Regions from separate parts of the Cupriavidus sp. UME77 genome, predicted to be linked through region 2. Evidence: riboswitches for the same ligand, from Rfam matches in the RefSeq annotation. Region 2 holds a riboswitch; the other holds the start of a gene.
What was found. A riboswitch is a leader RNA that binds a small molecule or an ion and turns the genes downstream of it on or off. The one in region 2 is predicted to bind glycine.

Region 1: it holds a riboswitch for glycine, as region 2 does, so the genes downstream of both, A9975_RS35730 (D-amino acid dehydrogenase) here and gcvT (glycine cleavage system aminomethyltransferase GcvT) in region 2, are expected to answer to the same signal.

What each region holds. Positions count from the first base shown of each region.
Region 1 covers NZ_LZZU01000092.1:31,778-42,451, reverse strand. Annotated here, with positions in the region: gene A9975_RS35735 (DUF3772 domain-containing protein) at 159-2,591, shown strand; gene A9975_RS35730 (D-amino acid dehydrogenase) at 2,605-3,873, opposite strand; glycine riboswitch at 4,042-4,138, opposite strand; gene A9975_RS35725 (hydrolase) at 4,237-4,923, opposite strand; gene A9975_RS38430 (NnrU family protein) at 5,126-5,317, shown strand; gene A9975_RS35715 (LysR family transcriptional regulator) at 5,539-6,447, opposite strand; gene A9975_RS35710 (SDR family oxidoreductase) at 6,674-7,447, opposite strand; gene A9975_RS35705 (tripartite tricarboxylate transporter substrate binding protein) at 7,789-8,790, opposite strand; gene A9975_RS35700 (acyl-CoA dehydrogenase family protein) at 8,898-10,064, opposite strand; gene A9975_RS35695 (CaiB/BaiF CoA-transferase family protein) at 10,096-10,674, opposite strand, start outside.
Region 2 covers NZ_LZZU01000046.1:94,311-104,984, forward strand. Annotated here, with positions in the region: gene A9975_RS18355 (response regulator) at 1-600, opposite strand, end outside; gene A9975_RS18360 (hypothetical protein) at 983-1,582, shown strand; gene A9975_RS18365 (UvrD-helicase domain-containing protein) at 1,886-3,982, opposite strand; glycine riboswitch at 4,217-4,304, shown strand; glycine riboswitch at 4,326-4,482, shown strand; gene gcvT (glycine cleavage system aminomethyltransferase GcvT) at 4,581-5,720, shown strand; gene gcvH (glycine cleavage system protein GcvH) at 5,821-6,201, shown strand; gene gcvP (aminomethyl-transferring glycine dehydrogenase) at 6,303-9,224, shown strand; gene A9975_RS18385 (DUF421 domain-containing protein) at 9,338-9,880, shown strand; gene A9975_RS18390 (L-serine ammonia-lyase) at 9,912-10,674, shown strand, end outside.

The sequences.
Region 1 (10,674 bases), on a different contig from region 2:
CTGGCGCTCCGATCGACTCCCATCTCGATCTCCGCGCGGCCGCCCAACATCCTGATCGTCGCCCCCGGTCATCGACCGTCTGACGAGTCATGGCAATCCACGCGAACCTGCGCGATTGCCGGCCCGGCAAGCCGATCAGTAAGGATCTATCTCTTTCTATGAGCAAACTCCCCAGGCTCGTGCTGAGCCTTGTGCTGGTTGCGCTATTGCACCTGATCCCCACCGCGCTCCCGGCCGCAGCCGCAGCCGCCGACACCACCTTGAATGCGGATGCGCCCGCCGCCAGGCCGCCATCGCGCGCGGATGCCGTTGCCGAGCTGAAACGGCTCCAGACCGAGCAGGACCGCATCAAGCAACTGGCGTCGTCGCCCACCAGCGGCACGCAGCTCGAAGGGCTGGATGACGCCATCCACCAGTTGGCAGGCGACGTCGACAAGCTGAGCGCGGCGCTCACGCCCCAGCGTGCGCAGTTGCAGGCACAGCTCGACGTGCTCGGGCCGCCACCCGCCGCCGGCACCACACCGGAGGCAGCCGCAGTCGCGCAGCAGCGGGCAGACCTGAACGCGCGCAAGGCGCAACTGGACAGCGGACTGAAGCAAGCGGCCGAGGTCAAGGGCAATGTGACCAACCTGACCGAGCAGATCGCCAAGCTGCAGCGCAGCCGATTGAAGAACCAGCTCGCGCTGCGGTCGGCCAGCATTCTCGGCACGGCATTCTGGGAGCCGTTGTTCGCGCCAAGCCAGGAGGACCAGCAGCGGCTAAACGCGTTCATGGGGCAAGTCACCCCGTTGTGGGACCTGGCCTGGCAACCCGGGCGGCAGGCAATCACCGCCCTGCTTCTGCTGCTTGCGATCGGCGTCTGGACCATCGGCCGACGCCTGATCGAGCGAGCGCTGGCATGGTTCTGCCTGACGCGCCTGCCCGAGAGCCGGCTGCGGCGCAGCGCGCTCGCGCTTGCCACGGTACTCGCGACGGTTGCGGCGACCGCCATCGCGGTACAGGTCGTGTGTTTTGCTTTCGCCCCGCACTATGAACTGCCAGCTCAGGTGCAGGACCTGATCAGCGAACTCGGCAAGCTGACACTGACAAGCGCGCTGATCGCGGGCCTGGGACGGGCATTGCTGTGCACGCGCCATCCCTCATGGCGCGTGCCCGCGCTCGCCGATAAGGTCGCGCTGGCGATGCGTCCGTTCCCTAGTGTCCTCGCGGGCCTGCTGCTGATCGCCGGCACACTCGAGCAACTCAACCGGACTGCGGACACAAGCCTGCAGGTGACCTTGCTAGGCCGCGGCCTGGTGTCGCTTGTGGTGGTGCTGACGATCGGCGCGGCGCTGCTGCGCGCCAACCGTGTGCGCACGAAGCTCGCGGCGGCGGGCGAGCGGCCTGAAGCGCGCTCCACCTTCGCCGGCCTGATCCACGCTGGCGTAACGGTGACGGTCGTCGCCTCGCTGATGGCGCTGCTGATCGGCTACATCACGTTCGCACGCTTCCTGACCTATGAACTCGTCTGGATCGACATCGTCCTGTGCAGCCTGTACCTGTTGACGCAACTGACCCGCGACGTCTGCGAAAGCGTGTTCAGCGCGCACCATCCAAGCGGCAAGGTCATCAAGCAGTTGTTCGGACTCGGGGACAGCCATCTCGCGCAGGCGTCGACGGTGCTTTCGGGGATTGGCACCAGCCTGCTGCTCCTGGTGGCCGTCATCGCACTGCTGACCGGCGGCTTCGGCACCACGCCAAGCGACCTGCTCAACAGCCTGCTGACGATGCTCGGCGGCGAGCGGCTGCGCAGCCTCAACATCATGCCCGACCGCATCCTGAACGCGGTCATCGCGCTCTCGGTCGGCACCTACCTGCTGCGCTCGGTGCGGCGCTGGCTGGACGCCGAACTCCTGCCCAAGGTCTGCATGGAAGCGGGCCTGCGCGCATCGCTCATCACGCTGTTCAGCAATATCGGCTATGTGCTGATCGTATTGCTGACGCTGTCGCTGCTGGGCGTCAGATGGGAAAACCTGGCCTGGATCGTCAGCGCGCTGTCCGTGGGCATTGGCTTCGGCCTGCAGGAGATCGTCAAGAATTTCGTGTCGGGGCTCATCCTGCTCACCGAGCGCCCGGTGAAGGTCGGCGACATGGTGAGCATCGGCGGCGTGGAGGGCGACATCAAGCGCATCAACGTGCGCGCGACGGAGATCCTGCTGGGCGACCGCTCGACCGTGATCGTGCCCAACTCGCAGCTGATCTCGCAGAACCTGCGCAACGTGACGATGAGCAACAGCACGCAAGGGGTCGCGACGCTGCTCCTCACCTTCCCGTTGAACATCGATCCCGAGCAGGTGCGCGAACTGCTGCTCGACTCCTATCGGGAAAATGAAGCGATTCTCGACAAGCCCGCGCCATCCGTCACGTTCAGCCAGCTGGCGCCGAACGGGATCACGCTTAGCGTGACGGGCTACGTAGGCAGCCCGCGGATCGCCACCGCGACCAAGAGCGACCTGCTGTTCGAGATACTGAAGCGGCTGCGCGCGGCCGATATCTCGCTGTCGGTCCCGCAGACGTTGCGGGTGGAGAACATGGCCGCGCTTGGCGCGTAACGCGTCCGGCCCCTTACGGGGTCACCAGCGCCACCGCGTCCTGCAGGCCATGTGCACGCCTGGCGCCCATGGCCTGCTGCACCACATCGCCGATCATGTCCGCAGTGACCGCCGACAGCGTCCATCCCAGGTGGCCGTGGCCGGTGTTGTAGAACACGCAGGACGCACGGCCCCGGCCCACGCGCGGCAGCATGGTAGGCATCATCGGCCGCAGTCCGGCCCAGGGCACCACGCTGCGCGTGCTGACACCGGGGAAGCACTGGTTGACCCACTCCACCAGCGGACGGATGCGGTCAGCGCGGATGTCGCGGTTGTAGCCATTGAACTCTGCCGTGCCCGCCACGCGGAAGCGATCAACGCCCAGGCGGCTGGTGACCAGCTTGGTTTCGTCGTCGAGCAGGCTCACGACGGGCGCGGCCGCCTGGCTTTGCGCATCGTTCAGGTTGACGGTGATCGAATAGCCCTTGACCGGATAGATATTGACGCGATCGCCAAGGCTGGCCGCCAGCGCCCGGCTGGCCGTGCCGGCACAGACGACCACGCCGTCGAACACGCGCGATTCGGCCTGCTGGCCGTCGCCGCTGACGATGGTGACCTGCCGGCCATCGGTGCTGACCGACTGGACATCCTGGTTGTACAGGCAACGCACGCCCAGGCGGTCGATGGCCACAGCCATGCCGCTGGTGAACTTGTGGATGTCGCCAGTGGAGTCGCTCTGGGTGAAATAGCCACCGTAGTACTGTCCGGCCAGGGTCGGCTCGATGGCGCGCATTTCTTCCGGCGTGACAGCGTGGCGCTCCAGCCCGCCCTCGGCCAGCAGCTTCGACACCCTGCCTGCATGCTCGAAGCCCGCCTTGTCGCGATAGATATGGAGGATGCCTTCCTTCTTCAGGTCGAAATCGATGCCTTCGGCCGCCGCCCAGGAAAACAGGTGGTCGCGCGCGGCAATCGCCAGGCGCGTGGTCTCGATGGTGTTCTTGCGGTAATGGGGAATAGCGGCGATGAACTCGGCGAACCAGGACAGCTTGTGCCAGCTCGGGCGCGGGTTGACCAGCAGCGGCGCATCGCTCTTGAGCATCCACTTGATGCCCTTGAGGATGGTGGACCAGTGTGTCCAGACTTCAGCGTTGGAAGCGGAAAGCTGGCCGCCGTTGGCAAACGAGGTTTCCATGGCGGCATAGCGGTGTTTTTCGAGCAGGGTGACCGAGAAACCGCGTTTGGCGAGCGCGTAGGCAGTGGTCACGCCGGTGATGCCACCACCGATAACGGCAATTGTTTTCATCTCTATGGTTCCAGGACGTCGGATGGGAGCCTCTTGCGCGGCATGCGCAAAAGACGCCCCCTCTGTCCTTGACCTGAGAGATTCACGATACGCCACTTTGGGAGTGACGGGGATCGCTTGCTCCTTCGGTACCGCCGGCTGACGAGCGCCGGGGTTCTTCAGAGTTCACACGTGATACCGGTCCTTTTGCCTGAGAGTTTCCGGGGCGGTTGCTCCTTCGGCGCTGCCCGGCGCATGGCCAGGCAGTCTCTCCCGATATCAACTTTGCATGATGCCGCCGGGCAATACCAGGTGACATGGCTCGGAACTTTAGCACTAGTCTGACTGCCTGGGGAATTTCCCTGCGGGTTCAGGCCGGGAATATCAGCGGGCCGGAACCGGGGCAAGCGACGCGTGCGGCGTGGCGGTACGTTGCTCGGCCTTGTGCACCATGGTGTAGGCGTAGTCCACGCCCATGCCGTAAGCGCCCGAGTGTTCCTTGACCAGCTTCATCACGGCGTCATAGCTATCACGGTGCGCCCAGTCGCGCTGCCATTCGAGCAGCACCTGCTGCCAGGTCACCGGCACCACGCCGGCCTGCACCATGCGCTGCATGGCGTAGTCGTGCGCTTCCTTGCTGGTGCCGCCGGAAGCGTCGGCCACCATATAGATCTCGTAGTCGCTGTCGTGCATCGCCGACAGCGCGAAGGTGGTGTTGCAGACCTCGGTCCACAACCCGGCCACGATGATCTTCTTGCGACCGTTGGCGGCCAGCGCATCGCGCACCTTCTGGTCGTCCCACGAGTTCATCGAAGTGCGTTCCAGCGTTTGCTGGCCGGGGAATACGTCAAGCAGTTCGGGGTAGGTATAGCCGGAGAAAGACTCGCTCTCCACCGTGGTGATGGTGGTCGGGATATTGAAGATCCTGGCCGCCTTGGCCAGGCCCACCGCGTTGTTCTTCATCGCCTGGCGGTCCATCGACTGCACGCCGAAGGCCATCTGCGGCTGGTGGTCGATGAAGATCAGCTGGCTGTTTTGCGGGGTCAGGACTTCGAGCTTAGCGTTGGTCATGATTTCTCTCCTTGGCTACCTGGCTATTTGGCTATTTGGCCGTTTGGCCGTTTGGTTGAATTATTTAGAACGTCGTCTTTGGCGTCGATCCGTCCATGGGTTGAACTTTATGGCAGAGCAGGCCGACAATGTGATGAGTTAGTCGGATAACTTGTTCAATTTTATTGATTGATATTTAATGGGAGTAGGAAGCAGCTAAGCGGTGGGGGGCGTCTATTCGCTGGTTGCGGTCCTGACGCTCGGCTGGCTGATCCTGGCATACCGAAAGCCGCCTCTTACGGCACCACTATGGCCGGTAGAAAACGGCCTTTGGGCGGTTGTGACCGCGGTCATGCTGATCGCGTCAGTCCTCCTGATGGGTTCGCTGATCCGCAGCGCGGCGTGTACGCGGTGACGCGCCACTCAGTTCCAGCCCGATCTCTGTCCCGCATGGGAGTCCAAGACGAGTTATCTGCCGTTCGCGGCGATCGCGGCCGGCCGTGCGCGGCTCGGCGGGTTCGGCTTGCACGCGCATTTGGGCGGGCTCGTCGTCTGGCTCGCAGCAACTTGGGCTCATATCCCGTCCGCCGGATGGGCCGCGGGCATCTGGCGCTGGCTGTAGCTGTAGCTGTGGCGTCAGGCGTCCAGATACGCCCGCATCAGCGCCTCGAACCACTCCACGAACACCGCCAGCCTTCGCGAGCGCTGGCGCCTGTGAGGGTAGAGTATTGAAACCGGCATGGGAGCGGCGCGGTGCGAGGGCATGACTTCCACCAACGCCTTGGCGTCAAGCATGTGTTGCACGTCGAAGCGTGGAATCTGGATCAACCCGAGCCCGGAGCGGCAGCAGGCGATATAGCTTTCGGCATTGTTCACCACCACCCGGCTGGGCACATTGCTGGCGTGTTCGCTGCCATCGGCCGTCATATATTCCCACGGCAGTTCCCTCCCGGACGTCGGTGACGCATAGCCCACGGCCCAATGGCCGTTACTCAACTCGTCCGGATGCTCGGGCGAACCATGTTCGCGCAGATACTTGGGACTGGCGCAGTTGATGAGCGCGATTTTTCCCAGTGGATGCACCACCAGGCTGCTGTCGTGCAGCATGCCGATGCGCACTGCGCAATCCACGCCTTCCTGCACAAGGTCGATGGCACGATCGGCCGAGCCCAGGGCCAATTGCAAATGGGGATGGCGGCGCAGCAGGCCAGGCAGCGCCGGTGCGATCAGCCGGCGGGCGATACGGCTAGGTACGTCCACCTTGAGCCGCCCGGCCACCTGGCGCTGGTTGGCCTGGAACAATTGGTCGATGTCTTCCACATCGGCCAGCAAAGGCCGTATGCGCTCCAGCAACTGGGTGCCATCGGCCGTTGGGCGAACCTGGCGTGTGGTTCGATGCAACAGCCGCGCACCGACCTGGATCTCCAGTTGCTGAATGGCGGCCGAAACCGAGGCGCGCGGCAACTCCAGCGCATTCGCCGCCTTGATGAAGCTGCCCATCTCCGCCACCTGGACGAAAACGCGGTACTGATCGAACCGGTCCATGTCTCTCGCTTCTCTAAGCCGCTTCCTTCGTGTGTGCTGCTGCCATCCAAGGTCCTGCTGCATGGTCGGGCCAGGGGTGGCCTAGCCGATTGATCAGACTTGCCGAGCGGCCGGCCATATCCTCCGAACTGGCGAACGGCAGGTAGAAGGATAGCCGCAATTGCGCACCAACTGCGCGGCCAACGCCAGCCCTACCGCGATGAAGCTCACGGCAAGCATGGCGGCCTCACTTGGTGGTGTAGCCGCCGTTGATCAGGATGGTTTGCCCGGTGATCCACCAGCCGTCGCTGACCAGGTGGCGGATAAAGGGCACAACGTCCTCGATGTCGGTCAAGCCGGTCTTGCTGAAGGGCGACAGTGCAGCGGCTGTCTTGTGGTACGCGACCGCATCGACGCCTTCGGCCGGGTAGAAGAATGGCGTGTCCATCGGGCCCGGGCCGACCGCTGTCACTGAGATGCCGCGCGCGCCGAACTCCTTGGAGGCCGCGCGGGTGTAGTGCTCCACCGGCGCCTTGGTGCCGGCATACGCGGCATAAAACGGTGTGAAGGCCCCGAGCAGCGACGTGACCAGCGTGCAGATCTTGCCGTTGTCGTTCACGTGCCGGCCAGCTTCCTTGAGGAAGAAGAAGGCCGTCTTGGCATTGACCGCCGCCATTTCGTCGTACTCGGCCTCGCTGATCTCGGCGAACGGCTTCTTCAGCACCTTGCCCACCGTGTTGATGGCGATGTCCGGCTTGCCCACGGCGGCGATGGCGTCGGCAAACAGTTTCTCGACGGCACCGGCAGTCGTCAGGTCAGCCTGGATCGCCACGGCCTGAGCACCTGCAGCCTTGACAGCGGCAACGGTCGCGTCGGCTTCGGCCTTGCTACTCGCGCTGTTGTAGTGAATCGCCACGGCCTTGGCGCCCTGATGGGCAAAGTCGCGGGCGATCAGCCCGCCGAGGTTCTTCGCGCCGCCAGCGATGAGCACGACTTTGCCCTTGATCGAATGGTCTGCCATGGAAAATCTCCTTCGTGGATGAATGGAGAGGACAGTCTAGGCAAGGGCCGCCAGAAGATCAGCCAGGCGATTCCGGATGGATTGTCCAGAAAAACATCCCAATCCGAAGATAGATCGATGCGGAGCTGGCGTGTAGCCAGCCAGGTCGGATCGACATCGTCACATCGTCACGGTCGGCCGTACGGCTCACGCCAGGTTCATCAACACGGTGATGCAGGCGATGTCGATGCAGGCGCGCCGGAGAAAACGCTTTTGCCTCGGAGTCCGCAGGGAGAGGGCCGCGCGCGGAGGAAGCGAATGGGGCATGATCCCCCTGCGCTCCGCCGCCCTGCACTCTCTTTTTACTGCAGCTCGATCTTCGCGATCGCTGCCAGCCGCTTCCAGCGCGCGATTTCGTCCTTCTGGTAGTCGCGAAGTTCTGCCGGCGTGGAGAGGATCAGCGAGGTGGACTGGCGCTGGTAATACTCCTTGACGTCGTCGGCGGCGCCGGCCTGGGCGAACAGTTCGCCCAGGCGTTGTGCGATGGGCGCAGGTGTCTTGGCGGAGACCGCCGCTGCCACCCAGTTGTAGGCCAGGAAGTCCGGCACGCCGGCTTCGGCCGCGCTTGGCACGCCCGGCAGTAGCGGCGAGCGCTGGGGCGCGGTGTAAGCCAGCGCGCGCACCTTGCCGCCCTTGACCAGCTCAATCGCGCCGCTGGCATCCACCACGGCGAAGTCCACGTTGGCGGCCATCACGCCGTTGATCGCGTCGCCCGCGCCCTTGTAAGGCACGGCGGTGGTCTTCATGCGGCTTTGCTCGTTCAGCCATTCGCTGTAGAGCGTGTACGACACCGAGCCGGTCCCGTAGTTGAGCGCGCCAGGCCGCTTGCGCGCGTCCTCCACCAGCGCCTTGAGCGTGTGGTACGGCGAGCTGGCCGGCACGATGATCAGGCATGGCCCACGCGACAACAGCGTAATGGGCGTGAAGTCAGTCAGCGGATCGTAAGGCAGCTTGCGGAAGGTGGCGGCATTGGTGGACAGCGTGGAGTTGCTGCCGATAAACACCGTGTATCCGTCAGCCGGCGCGCTGAGCAGCGTCTGCACGCCGATGAAGCCGTTGCCACCCGGCTTGTTCTCCACCACCACGCCCTGCCCCGTCAGCTCGCCGATCTTCTTGGCGAACATGCGGGCGGTCATGTCGGTACCGCTGCCGGACGGGAACGGCACGATAAAGCGGATCGGGCGGCTGGGAAATGCCTGCGGCTGCGCCAGCGCGGCGAACGGCGCGCCGGCCAGGCTAGCTGTAAGGACGGTGCCAGCCAGGACAGCGAAGCGGCGCCGGGAACAGTTCACGGTTCGGGTCATGTTGTCTCCTTGGTCTTGCGCCTGGCAGTGGGTTCCGCCAGTGCGGGTGTGTCAGTGATTCCGTGGTTCAGTGATTCCGTGATTCCGTGATTCGCCTTGGCGGCGGGCTAACGCTTGAGGCCAAGCAGATCCCGCGCGATAACCCATCGGTGCACTTCGGACGGGCCTTCGTAGATGCGCATCAACCGCGTCTCGTTGGCCATTTGCTGCAACGGCATTTCCTTGGTCATGCCCATCGCGCCAAAGGCCTGCATGGCGTGGTCGATCACGTCCCAGGCCATCTCGGTGGCGAATACCTTGATCATCGAGACCTGGGTACGCGCCTCGTCGCCGGCGTCAATGCGTGCCGCGGCCTCGTAAGTCATCAGGCGACAGGCGTGGATGCGGGTGGCGGCATCGGCCACCCACCACTGGATTGCCTGCCGGTCCGCCAGCGCGGCGCCGAAGGTGCGGCGCTGCGGCGCGTACTCGCACAGCATGTCAAGCGCACGCTGGGCGCGGCCAATGCACCAGGCCGCCATCTGCACGCGCCGGCTGGACAGCCGTGCCTGCATCGGCGCGAAGCCCCGGCCTTCCACGCCAAGCAGCTGCGTGTGCGCAACGCGGCAGTCTTCCAGCACCACCTCGTAGGTGGAGGCGCCGCCGATCATGGGGATGCGCCGTTCTACCTTGAAGCCGGGCGTGCCACGGTCGACCAGAAAAGCAGAGATGCCGCCGCGCGCGCCGCGCGTCTTGTCGGTCACGGCCATCACGATGGTCCAGTCGGCGCGGGCGGCACGGCTGATCCAGATCTTGCGGCCGTTGAGCACCCAGTCGTCGCCGTCGCGTTCGGCACGGGTGGTCATCATGGCCGGGTCGCCGCCGGCGCCGGGCTCGGAAATAGCGATGGCGGAGATGGTCTCGCCGCGCGCGTACGGTTCCAGGTAGCGCGCACGCTGGGCCGCGTCGGCGGTCTTGAGCAGCATGCGAAGGTTCGGCGAATCGGGCGGCAGGTCGTAGGGTGTGACGGTCTTGCCCAGTTCCTCGTTGACGCCGACCATGGCCACCACTGGCAGGTCGGCTCCACCCATCTCGGCCGGCGCATCCAGGCCCCACAGGCCCAGCTCACGCGAGAGTCCGTCCAGCTTGTCCTGCTCCTGCGCCAGCAGCGTGAGCTGGCCGCCCTCTGCCTCGCGGGCCAGCACGCCCGCTTCGAGCGGGATCAGTTGCTCGCGCACAAAGCGCGCCACCAGATCCTTGAGCATCTGGTGTTCTTCTTCCAGTACGAAGTTCATGCCATGTCTCCTTTATTGTTTGCGTGCCGCTTCAGGCGGCGTCCCGGCCGCCCGTTACCCGGGCGATGTCTTCAGGGGTTAGCCCGGCTTCGCGCAACACTTCATCGGTGTGCTCGCCCAGCGTGGGCGCGTGCCGGCGCAGCGACAGCGGCGTGGCGGAGAAGCGCGTCGCGGGCCGCATCTCGCGCAACGGGCCCTCGGTAGGATGCTCGGTCTGCTGGAACAGCCCGACCGCTTCCAGGTGCGGATGCGCCAGCAATTCGTCCGGTGCATAGATCGGCGTGGCGGGGATATCCAGCGTCTCGAACAGCGCCATCCACTCCTTTGTGGTACGGGTCGGCGTGATCTGCGCGAGGTGCTGGTACAGCGCGCGGATATGGGCGTTGCGCTGCGCGCGGCTGGCGATGTTGTACTTGTCACCCAGGTCATCGCGACCCACGGCATGGAAAAAGGCTTTCCAGTGGCGGTCCGTGTACGGCAGCGCGCAGATCCAGCCGTCCGCAGTCTGCGCCGGCCGCCGCCCGCCCTGCAGCAGGCGCGCATAGCCGGCCGCGCCGGTGGCGGGCTCGAAGGTCAACCCCGCCAGGTGCTCGGCCATCACGAAGCTGGC
Region 2 (10,674 bases):
GTCGAGATCGCGGCCGCGCGCCTGGTTGATCAGCAGCTCGCGATCCAGCACGCGGTTCGGATGCTCGATAAACGCCAGCAGCAGCCGGAATTCCGCATTGGACAACGGCACCACGGTTTCCTCGCCATCCACCAGCTGGCGCAGCGTGGTGTTGAGGCGCCAGCTGCCGAAGCGCAGTTCATGGCCGCCCGCCGCCGCCGGGCGCTTTACGCCGCCGCCCCGGGCACGGCGCAGCACGGTGTGGATGCGCGCCACCAGCTCGCGCATCTCGAAGGGCTTGGTGACATAGTCGTCGGCGCCCACCTCCAGCCCGACCACGCGGTCGGCCAGCTCGGTGCGCGCGGTGAGCATGATTACCGGCAGGTTGCTGCGCTCGCGGATCTCGCGGCACAGCGTCAGGCCGTTTTCGCCGCGCAAAGAGAGGTCGAGCACCACCAGGTCGTAGTCGCGCGTGGCCATGGCGGCGCGCATGGCGGCGCCGCCCTCGGCGCCGTCGGCTTCGATGCCAAAGGTGGAGAGGTACTCGGCCAGCATGGCGCGGATCTGCGGATCGTCGTCGACGATCAGCAAATGAAGGGGCGAGGCGGGAGAATGGTCCATCGGGTTTCGTCGTGCTTTGCAGCGGTTCGCCGCGTCGTGCGCGGCAGGTTGGTGCGCCGGCAGGCCGGTATTGCAGCGGATTCGGGCGAATCAGGGAGGCCCGGCAAGCCGCCGCCGCCGCCAGGGATTCACTCTACCAGCCCGGCGCGGCGGCCTGATAGGCAGGGTGTGGCCGCTTTGTACCGGGCTTGATACAAAGCGGCTTGCCCGGCGGCCCGCTTTGTACGGCATTGCTTCCGCGCGCTGACCAAGCGCTCAAGCAATAGCGGGCCGGCCTTTCTAAGATGTCATGTCGTTATTCCGCCGCTTTTGTGCCTGCCAGTTCCTGACCGGCGGGCCACGGCAGCCCGGCGCCCCCGCATGACCTCCATGGAGAATCCTTGTGACCCAGCCCCAAGCCTTGTTGCCCCGCCTCCGCGCCTTGCTGTCCCTTGCCGTGCTGTGCGGCGCCTGCGCCTTGACGCTGCCGGCGCACGCGCTGCAGACCAGCCCGCTGGCGGTTGCCGGCCCCGGCCGGCCGGCGGCGCCCACATCGCTGCGCGACGCGCTGGCGCTCACGCCTGCCCAGGCCACCCTGTGGCAAACCGCCCTGGACGCGGCGCGGGAAGCGCATGCGCACGCGCTGGAACTGCAGGCGCGCTTTATCCGCGAGGGCGGCGGCCCCGGTCAGCCGGAGGGTCCCGAGTCGTCGCTGCGCGCCCGCGCGGAGCGGGAAGACCGCCTGCACGATGCGCTCGACAAGGATCGCCGCGCCGTGCGCGATCGCTGGATCGCATTTGAAGAAAGCCTGGATGCCGGCCAGCGCAAGCGCCTGCGCGACATGCCAGAGGGCCGTTTGGCGGGTCCGCCGCAGGGCGCATCCGCCCACCCTTTCCCCGGCGCCATGGCAGGCCCCATGCCCTGCACCTTCGGGGCGAACGGCCCATTCGGCGTACCCGGCGCTGCGGTGCCTCACCAACTAGGAGCGCCAGATGCCCGGTAAGCCCCTCGACCACGCAAGCCCGGTAGCAGGCGCGCGCCTGATGGCCACGGGACCTGGCGGATTCCCAAAAAAAACGCCCCCGGACCCAAGTGCGGAGGCGCAGAACAGGGAAGAAGTCGGGCGTGCTGCCCGGCCACGCCACTCCGAAGGGACGGAACGGCGCGGCGCCTGGTCCATACGTCGGGCCAGGCACCGGCGATGTTAGACAGACATCGGGCGAGGGTCATGTCCCGCTTGTAGGCTAATGTATCGACTTTGTACGATTGGCACCGGGATGGGGCACGGAACACCGGCCGGGGCCGGTCATGCCGAGGTCTTGCCGGGCGTTCCCAGCAAGGCCTTGAGTCCGGCCAGGCGGTCCTTGGGGCTCATGGCGGGCGTTTCGTCCTTGATCGCGGGGGCCTCTTCGAGCTTCATCTCGCCGATAAAGCGCGAGGGCTCGCAAGAGTAGGTATCGCGGGCGCGCTTGCGCTTCTTGCACCAGCTCAGGTGCAGGCTGCGCTGCGCACGCGTGATGCCTACGTACATCAGGCGGCGCTCTTCCTCGATCTTCTCGTCGCTCATGTCTTCGTCTTCGCGGCAGTGGGGCAGGATGCCCTCTTCCACCCCGACCAGGAACACGTGCGGGTACTCCAGCCCCTTGGAGGCGTGCAGCGTCGACAGGCGCACCGCGTCGGGATCTTCCTCGCGGCCTTCGAGCATGCTCATCAGCGCCACCGTCTGGGTCAGCTCCAGCAGGTTCTTGCCCTCGTCGCCAAAGCCATCGGCGGTGTCGAAGCCGGTGGCCTCCTCGCCCTCGCCCGTGGCCTCGGGCTTGGTGCCCTTGCGCTTGAGCCAGTCGAGGAATTCCAGCGTGTTGGTCCAGCGCGACTGGGCCTGGCGCTCGTCGAAGGTGTCGTACAGGTAGGCCTCGTAATGAATGCCTTCCATCATGTCGTCGAGCACCTGGGTGGCGGGATCGCTGGCCGCGCGCCCGGCCAGGCGCACCATGGCTTCGCAGAACACCCGCAGCGGCTCCAGCTGGCGCGGCTGGAGCTTGCCTTCGATGCCGCCCATCATGGCCGCCTCGAACAACGACACCTTGGCCTGGCCGGCGAAGGTGCCAAGCACTTCCAGCGTGGTATTGCCCACGCCACGCTTGGGCGTGGTGATGGCGCGGATGAAGGCGGGATCGTCGTCCGGGTTGGCGATCAGGCGCAGGTAGGCGCAGATGTCCTTGATCTCGGCCTTGTCAAAGAAGCTCTGCCCGCCCGAGAGCACATAGGGAATGCGCTCGCGGCGCAGGATCTGCTCGAACAGCCGCGCCTGGTGGTTGCCGCGATACAGGATGGCGTAGTCGCGGAACTGCGCGCGGCGCTCGAACTTGTGGGCCGACAAGCGGAACACGACCGACTCCGCCTCGTGCTCCTCATCGTTCATCGGGTTGACGGCAATGGGGTCGCCCATGCCGTGCTCGCTCCACAGCTTCTTGTCGAACAGCTTGGGATTGTTGGAGATGACCGCGTTGGCCGCCTCCAGGATGCGCACGGTGGAGCGGTAGTTCTGCTCCAGCTTGACCACCTTGAGGTCGGGGAAATCGGTCTGCAGCAGCTTGAGGTTGTCCAGCGTGGCGCCGCGCCAGCCGTAGATGGCCTGGTCGTCGTCGCCCACCGCGGTGAAGGCCGGCGCGCGCAGGTGCGAGCCGCCGGCGAGCTGCTTGAGCAGCTGGTACTGGCAGGCGTTGGTGTCCTGGTACTCGTCCACCAGGAAGTAGCGCAGCCGGTTCTGCCAGCGCAGGCGCACCTCTTCGTTGCGCGCGAACAGCTCCGCCGGCAGGCGGATCAGGTCGTCGAAGTCCACGGCCTGGTAGGCATGCAGCGTAGCCACGTAGTTGCGGTAGATCAGCGCCGCCTGGTGATCGTCGGGGTTGTCGGCCTGGGCGATGGCGGTCTCGGGATCGACCATGCCGTTCTTCCACAGCGAGATGGTGCTCTGCACGCTGCGGATCAGCTTCTTGTCGGTGGAGGCGAGCTGCTCCTGCACCATGCCAAAGCAATCGTCCGAGTCCATGATGGAGAAGCGCGGCTTCAGGCCCACGTGCTCGGCCTCGGCGCGCAGGATCTGCACGCCCAGCGAGTGGAAGGTGCTCACCGTGATCTGCTTGATGGGAATGCGCTTGCCCTCGCGCGTGGTCTTGCCTTCCATCAGCTTGGCGATCCGCTCCTGCATCTCCTTGGCGGCCTTGTTGGTGAAGGTCACCGCGGCGATGTGCTTGGGCTGGAAGCCCTTGTCCTCGATCAGGTGCGCGATTTTCTGCGTGATCACCCGGGTCTTGCCCGAGCCGGCGCCGGCGAGCACCAGGCAGGGGCCGTCGAGGTAGCGAACGGCTTCGGATTGGGCAGGGTTGAGTCCGTGGGTCATGCGAGGGCTGGTGGTGATGCTGGGTGGCGGGATGGCCGGCAAGGCGGGCGCGGGCTTTTGCGCATGGCAAAGGCAGCACATGCACGGGCGCGGCCAAGGCCACGGGTGAAGCCTGCGGCACAGCAAAAGCCATCGGAGCCGCAGATGTTAACACGCCGGCCAGCCGGCCCGCGGCTGCGCCCGGGCTGGCGCGCGAGCGCGTTGACAAGCCCCCGAGGCTGGCTGTAGAGTCGCGCCATCCGACCGGGAGAGCGCGCAGATCTTGCGCCGCCGAAGGGGTATCACCCGAAAACTCTCAGGCACCATGGACTGGTTGGATCGGCTTGCAACATGCACACGATGCACGCCGTACTCTGGAGAGCGGCACCCGCCACTGATCGATTCCGTCGACAGCCTTGGTGAGCGTGCCCACCGAAGGGGCGCGCAAGGTTTGGATTTCCGGCAGTTCAATTGGGATCCCGCCTTGTAATCTCTCAGGTATCGAGGACAGAGGGGTCATCCGCCGCAGCGGATCTGGCAGCGCTATGGCGCGCCGAATCCTGCGGCGGATGGCCCTTTTTCGTTTTCGAACCGAGATTTGCCTTCCCCCGAGGATTCCATGACGCTCCAGGCCACGCCCCTCAACGCCATCCACCGCGCACTCGGCGCCCGCATGGTCGACTTCGGCGGCTGGGACATGCCGGTCAACTACGGCTCCCAGATCGAGGAACACCATGCCGTGCGCAGCGATGCCGGCATGTTCGACGTCTCGCACATGTGCGTGGTCGACCTCAAGGGCGCCAATGTGCGCCCCTTCCTGCGCGGCCTTCTGGCCAACAACGTCGACAAGCTGCAAACGCCGGGCAAGGCGCTGTACTCCTGCATGCTGGATGAGAAGGGTGGCGTCATCGACGACCTGATCGTCTATTTCTTCGCCGAGGACTATTTCCGCCTGGTGGTGAACGCTGGCACCGCCAACAACGATATCGAATGGATCGCCGCACGCAACGCCGCCACCAATAGCGGCGTGCGCATCACGCCGCGTCGCCACGACAATGCGCCCGACGGCGTGGACCCGCTGGCCATCGTTGCGGTGCAGGGCCCGAATGCCCGCGCCAAGGTGTGGAGCGCCTTCCCCTCGACGCAACCCAGCGAAGCCCTGAAGCCGTTCAACGCCGTGGTGGTGCAGGATCCCGCCCTTGGCGAAGTCATGGTGGCACGCACCGGCTATACCGGCGAAGACGGGTTCGAGCTGGTAGTGCCAGCCGAGAACGTGGCCGGCCTGTGGGAAAAGCTGATCGCCGAGGGCGTGCGCCCGGCGGGCCTGGGCGCGCGCGACACGCTGCGCCTGGAGGCCGGCATGAACCTGTACGGCCAGGACATGGATATCCACACCTCGCCGCTCAACGCCGGCCTGGGCTGGACCGTGGACCTGCAAAGCGAACGCGACTTCACCGGCAAGGCTGCCCTGGTCGCCGGTGGCAAGACCCAGCAGTTCGTCGGGCTGATCCTGCGCCCGGCCAACGGAAAAGCAGGCGGCGTGCTGCGCGCCCACCAGAAGGTCATTACCCCTGCTGGCGAAGGCGAAATCACCAGTGGCACCTTCAGCCCCTCGCTGTCCCAATCCATCGCTTTTGCCCGCCTGCCGCTCGACGTTGCGCTCGGCGCCGAGGTGCAGGTCGAGATCCGCGACCGCAAACTCGCCGCGACTGTGGTTAAACTGCCGTTTGTGCGCAATGGCAAGGCACTCGTGAGCTGAACGCTCGCACCGGTCACAGCGCGCCCGCCGGCGGTTACCCCGTCGAACATCGACATCCCCCGGCGGGCGCTGAATAACAAATTGAATCTGGAGCAATCCCATGAATTTCCCCGCCGACCTGAAATACACCGAGTCCCATGAGTGGGTGCGCGTCGAAGCCGACGGCACGCTGACCATCGGCATCACCGACCACGCGCAGGACGCGCTGGGCGACATCGTCTTCCTGGAACTGCCGGAAGTGGGCAAGTCGGTCGGCGCCGGCGACGCGCTGGCCGTGGTGGAATCGGTCAAGGCCGCGTCCGACATCTACGCTCCGGTGGCAGGCGAAGTGATCGCCATCAACGACGCCGCCGCCGCCTCGCCGGAAAGCGTCAATGCCGACGCCTTCGACGCCTGGCTGTTCAAGCTCAAGCCGGCCAACAGCGACGACGTGAACGGCCTGATGTCGGCCGACGCCTATAAGGCCAACGTCGGCGCCTGATGCCAGATCGTCATTCCCGCGCCACGGGAATGACGGATAAAGACTGCCGCGACGCGGACCGGGCCGACCACCCGCCGCACCGCTCCCACGAGATTCTTGCCATGAACGCCCCCCTGCCCATGACTGCCGCCCAAGTTGCCCGGCCCACGCTGGCCGAACTGGAGGCGCGCGACGCCTTCGCCTCCCGCCATATCGGCCCCGATGCCGCCGAGCAACAGCACATGCTCAAGGTGCTCGGCTATGACAACCGCGCCGCGCTGATCGACGCCGTCATCCCCGCCGCCATCCGCCGCCGCGACGGCATGCCGCTGGGCGAGTTCACCGCGCCGCTGACCGAAGAAGCCGCGCTGGCCAAGCTGCGTGGGCTGGCCAGCAAGAACCGCGTGCTCAAGAGCTTTATCGGCCAGGGCTACTACAACACGCTGACCCCGGGCGTGGTGCTGCGCAATATCTTCGAGAACCCGGCCTGGTACACCGCCTACACGCCCTACCAGCCCGAGATCTCCCAGGGCCGCCTGGAAGCCATGCTGAACTTCCAGCAGATGGTGACCGACCTGACCGGCCTGGACATCGCCAATGCGTCGATGCTGGATGAAGGCACGGCGGCGGCCGAAGCCATGACGCTGCTGCAGCGCGTCAACAAGCACGCCTCCACCACCTTCTATGTCGCGGACGACGTGCTGCCGCAAACGCTGGAAGTGGTACGCACCCGCGCGCTGCCGCTGGGCATCGAAGTCAAGGTTGGCCCCGCCGCCGAAGCGGCCGGCGCCCATGCCTTCGGCGTGCTGCTGCAGTACCCCGGCGTGAACGGCGATGTGGCCGACTACCGCGCCATCGCCGACGCGGTGCATGCCGCTGGCGGCCTGGTGGTGGCTGCCGCCGACCTGCTGGCGCTGACCCTGATCGCCGCGCCCGGAGAGTGGGGCGCCGACGTGGCGGTGGGCAACTCGCAACGCTTTGGCGTGCCGCTCGGCTTTGGCGGCCCGCACGCCGGCTACATGGCGGTCAAGGATGCCTTCAAGCGCTCCATGCCCGGCCGCCTGGTGGGCGTGACCATCGACGCGCAAGGCAACAAGGCGTATCGCCTGGCCCTGCAAACGCGCGAGCAGCATATCCGCCGCGAGAAAGCGACGTCGAACATCTGCACGGCACAGGTGCTGCTGGCCGTGATGGCCTCGATGTACGCCGTGTACCACGGCCCGCAAGGCCTCAAGCGCATCGCCCAGCGCGTGCACCGCCTGACGGCCACGCTGGCCGGCGGCCTGGAACAACTGGGCTACACGCGCACCAACGCCACCTTCTTCGATACGCTGACGCTGGAAACCGGCTTCAACACCGAAGCCCTGCACGCCTCGGCCACCGCGCGGGGCATCAACCTGCGCCACGCCGGCGCCACCCGCATCGGCATCTCGCTGGACGAGACCGCCTCGCGCGAGGACGTCGTCGCCCTGCTGGAAATCTTCGCCCACGGCAAGCCGGTGCCCAGCTTCGATGCACTCGAAGCCGCCGCGCAAGACGCGTTCCCGGCCGGCCTGGCGCGCCAGAGCGCCTACCTGACGCACCCGGTGTTCAACACGCACCACGCCGAGCACGAAATGCTGCGCTACCTGCGCATGCTGGCCGACAAGGATCTGGCGCTGGACCGCACCATGATCCCGCTGGGCTCGTGCACCATGAAGCTCAACGCCACCAGCGAGATGATCCCGGTGACGTGGCCCGAATTCAGCAAGATCCACCCGTTCGCGCCGCTGGACCAGACGGTCGGCTACCGCGAGATGATCGACCAGCTCGAAGCCATGCTGTGCGCCGCCACCGGCTATGCCGCGGTGAGCCTGCAGCCCAATGCCGGCTCGCAAGGCGAGTACGCCGGCCTGCTGATCATCCATGCGTACCACGCCAGCCGTGGCGAAAGCCACCGCGACATCTGCCTGATCCCCTCCTCCGCGCACGGCACCAACCCGGCGTCGGCACAGATGGCTGGCATGAAGGTGGTGGTGGTGGCCTGTGACGAGAACGGCAACGTCGACCTGGAAGACCTGGCGAAGAAGGCCGAGCAGCACAGCAAGAACCTCGCCGCGATCATGATCACCTACCCGTCTACGCACGGCGTATTCGAGCAGGGCGTGCAGCAGATCTGCGACATCGTGCACAAGCACGGTGGCCAGGTCTACGTGGACGGCGCCAACATGAACGCCATGGTCGGCACCGCCGCGCCGGGCCAGTTCGGTGGCGACGTGTCCCACCTGAACCTGCACAAGACCTTCTGCATCCCCCACGGCGGTGGCGGCCCGGGCGTTGGCCCGGTGGCGGTCGGCGCGCATCTGGCTGACTTCCTGCCCAACCAGGACAGCGTGGGCTATCGCCGCGACGACCAGGGCATCGGCGGCGTGTCCGCCGCGCCGTTCGGCTCGGCCAGCATCCTGCCGATCTCGTGGATGTACATCGCCATGATGGGCTCGGCCGGCCTGACCGCCGCCACCGAGAACGCCATCCTGGCCGCCAACTACGTGGCGCGCCGCCTGTCGCCGCACTTCCCCGTGCTCTACACCGGCCAGCACGGCCTGGTGGCGCACGAGTGCATCCTGGACGTACGCGCGCTGCAAAAGACCACCGGCATCTCCAACGAGGACGTGGCCAAGCGCTTGATGGACTACGGCTTCCACGCCCCCACCATGAGCTTCCCGGTGCCGGGCACGCTGATGATCGAGCCGACCGAGAGCGAGGCCCTGCACGAACTGGACCGCTTTATCGACGCGATGATCGCCATCCGCGCCGAGATCGCCCGCGTGGAAGACGGCAGCTTCGACCGCGAGGACAACCCGCTGAAGAATGCGCCGCACACCGCCGCGGTGATCACCGCCGACGTGTGGGAACACAAGTACACGCGCCAGGAAGCCGCCTACCCCGTGGCCGCGCTGCGCACGCAGAAGTACTGGCCGCCCGTTGGCCGTGCGGACAATGTGTACGGCGACCGCAACCTGTTCTGCGCCTGCGTGCCGATGAGCGAGTACGCGCAAGAGTAAGCTGGCATGAGGCCGGAGCGGCCGCGCGTTGCGGCGGCCCCGGCGCATCGCCCTCGCGCTATGCTCTGTGTGGATGCGCGGCCACCCGGCCGTGCCCGGAATACGGAGCACGCATGTGGAATCTCAGCGCCCCATGGTGGGAATTCGTCCTGCGCGGACTGATCGTCTACGGCAGCCTGCTGGTGCTGCTGCGGCTGTCCGGCAAGCGCCAGATCGGGCAGCTCACCTCGCTCGACCTGGTGCTGCTGCTGGTGCTGTCCAACGCCGTGCAGAACTCCATGAACGCCGGGGACAACTCCGTCACGGCCGGGTTGATCCTGGCGGTGACGCTGGTCAGTGCCAACCTTGTGCTGGCGTGGCTGAGCTGGCGCAGCCGGCGCTTCGAGAACGTCGTCGAGGGGCGCCCGCAGGTATTGATCCACGAAGGCATGGTCTTCGGTGACGTGATGAAGCGCGCTTTCGTGACCCGCGACGACCTGCGCAAGGCACTGCGCCATGCGGGGTGCGAGCGTGTCGCCGATGTGCATTTCGCGATCCTCGAGAACGACGGCACCATCAGCGTGCTGGTAAAGAAAGACGCGCCACCCACGCCGCCCAATGCGGCGGGTTCGCTGTGGCGCGCCCCCATCAATCAGGACACGGACGCGCCGGTCTGATCCCGGCGCGAGCCAACCCCAGGAGCCTACCGTGGCTGTCAGCGTCTTCGATCTGTTCAAGGTGGGCATCGGCCCATCAAGCTCGCACACCGTTGGTCCGATGCGCGCCGCGCTGATGTTCGCCCAGGGCCTGGCGCGCGACAGCCTGTTACCGCAGGTGGCCAGCGTGCGCGTGGAGCTGTACGGCTCGCTCGGCGCCACCGGCCGCGGCCACGGCACCGACAAGGGCGTGATCCTCGGCTTGCTGGGCGAAGCGCCCGACACCATCGACCCCGACACCATCGACTTGCGGCTGGCCGCGCTGCGCGCCAGCCGCACGCTCTCGCTGCTGGGCACCCATCCCGTGCCCTTCGTGGAGAAGGAGCACATCGTCTTCTACCGCCGCGAGGCCATGGCCGAGCATCCCAACGGCATGAAGTTCCACGCCTTCAATGCTGGCGGCGAGCGCATCCGCGAGGGGCGCTACCTGTCGGTGGGCGGCGGCTTCATCATCACGGCCGGCGCAGCCAATACGCATATCCTGGAGGCTGACCAGCAGTTGCCGCATCCGTTTCGCAGCGGGCGCGCGATGCTGGAGATGGCAGCCGCCAGCAAGAAGAGCATTGCGCGGCTGATGATGGAAAACGAATGCGTGTGGCGCAGCGAGGCTGAGGTCAACGCCGGCCTGCTGCAGATCTGGGCCGTGATGCAAGCCTGCGTGGCACGCGGCTGCCGCACCGACGGCGAGCTGCCCGGGCCGTTCAAGGTCAAGCGCCGCGCCCACGACCTGTTCCGCAACCTCACCGAGCACGCCG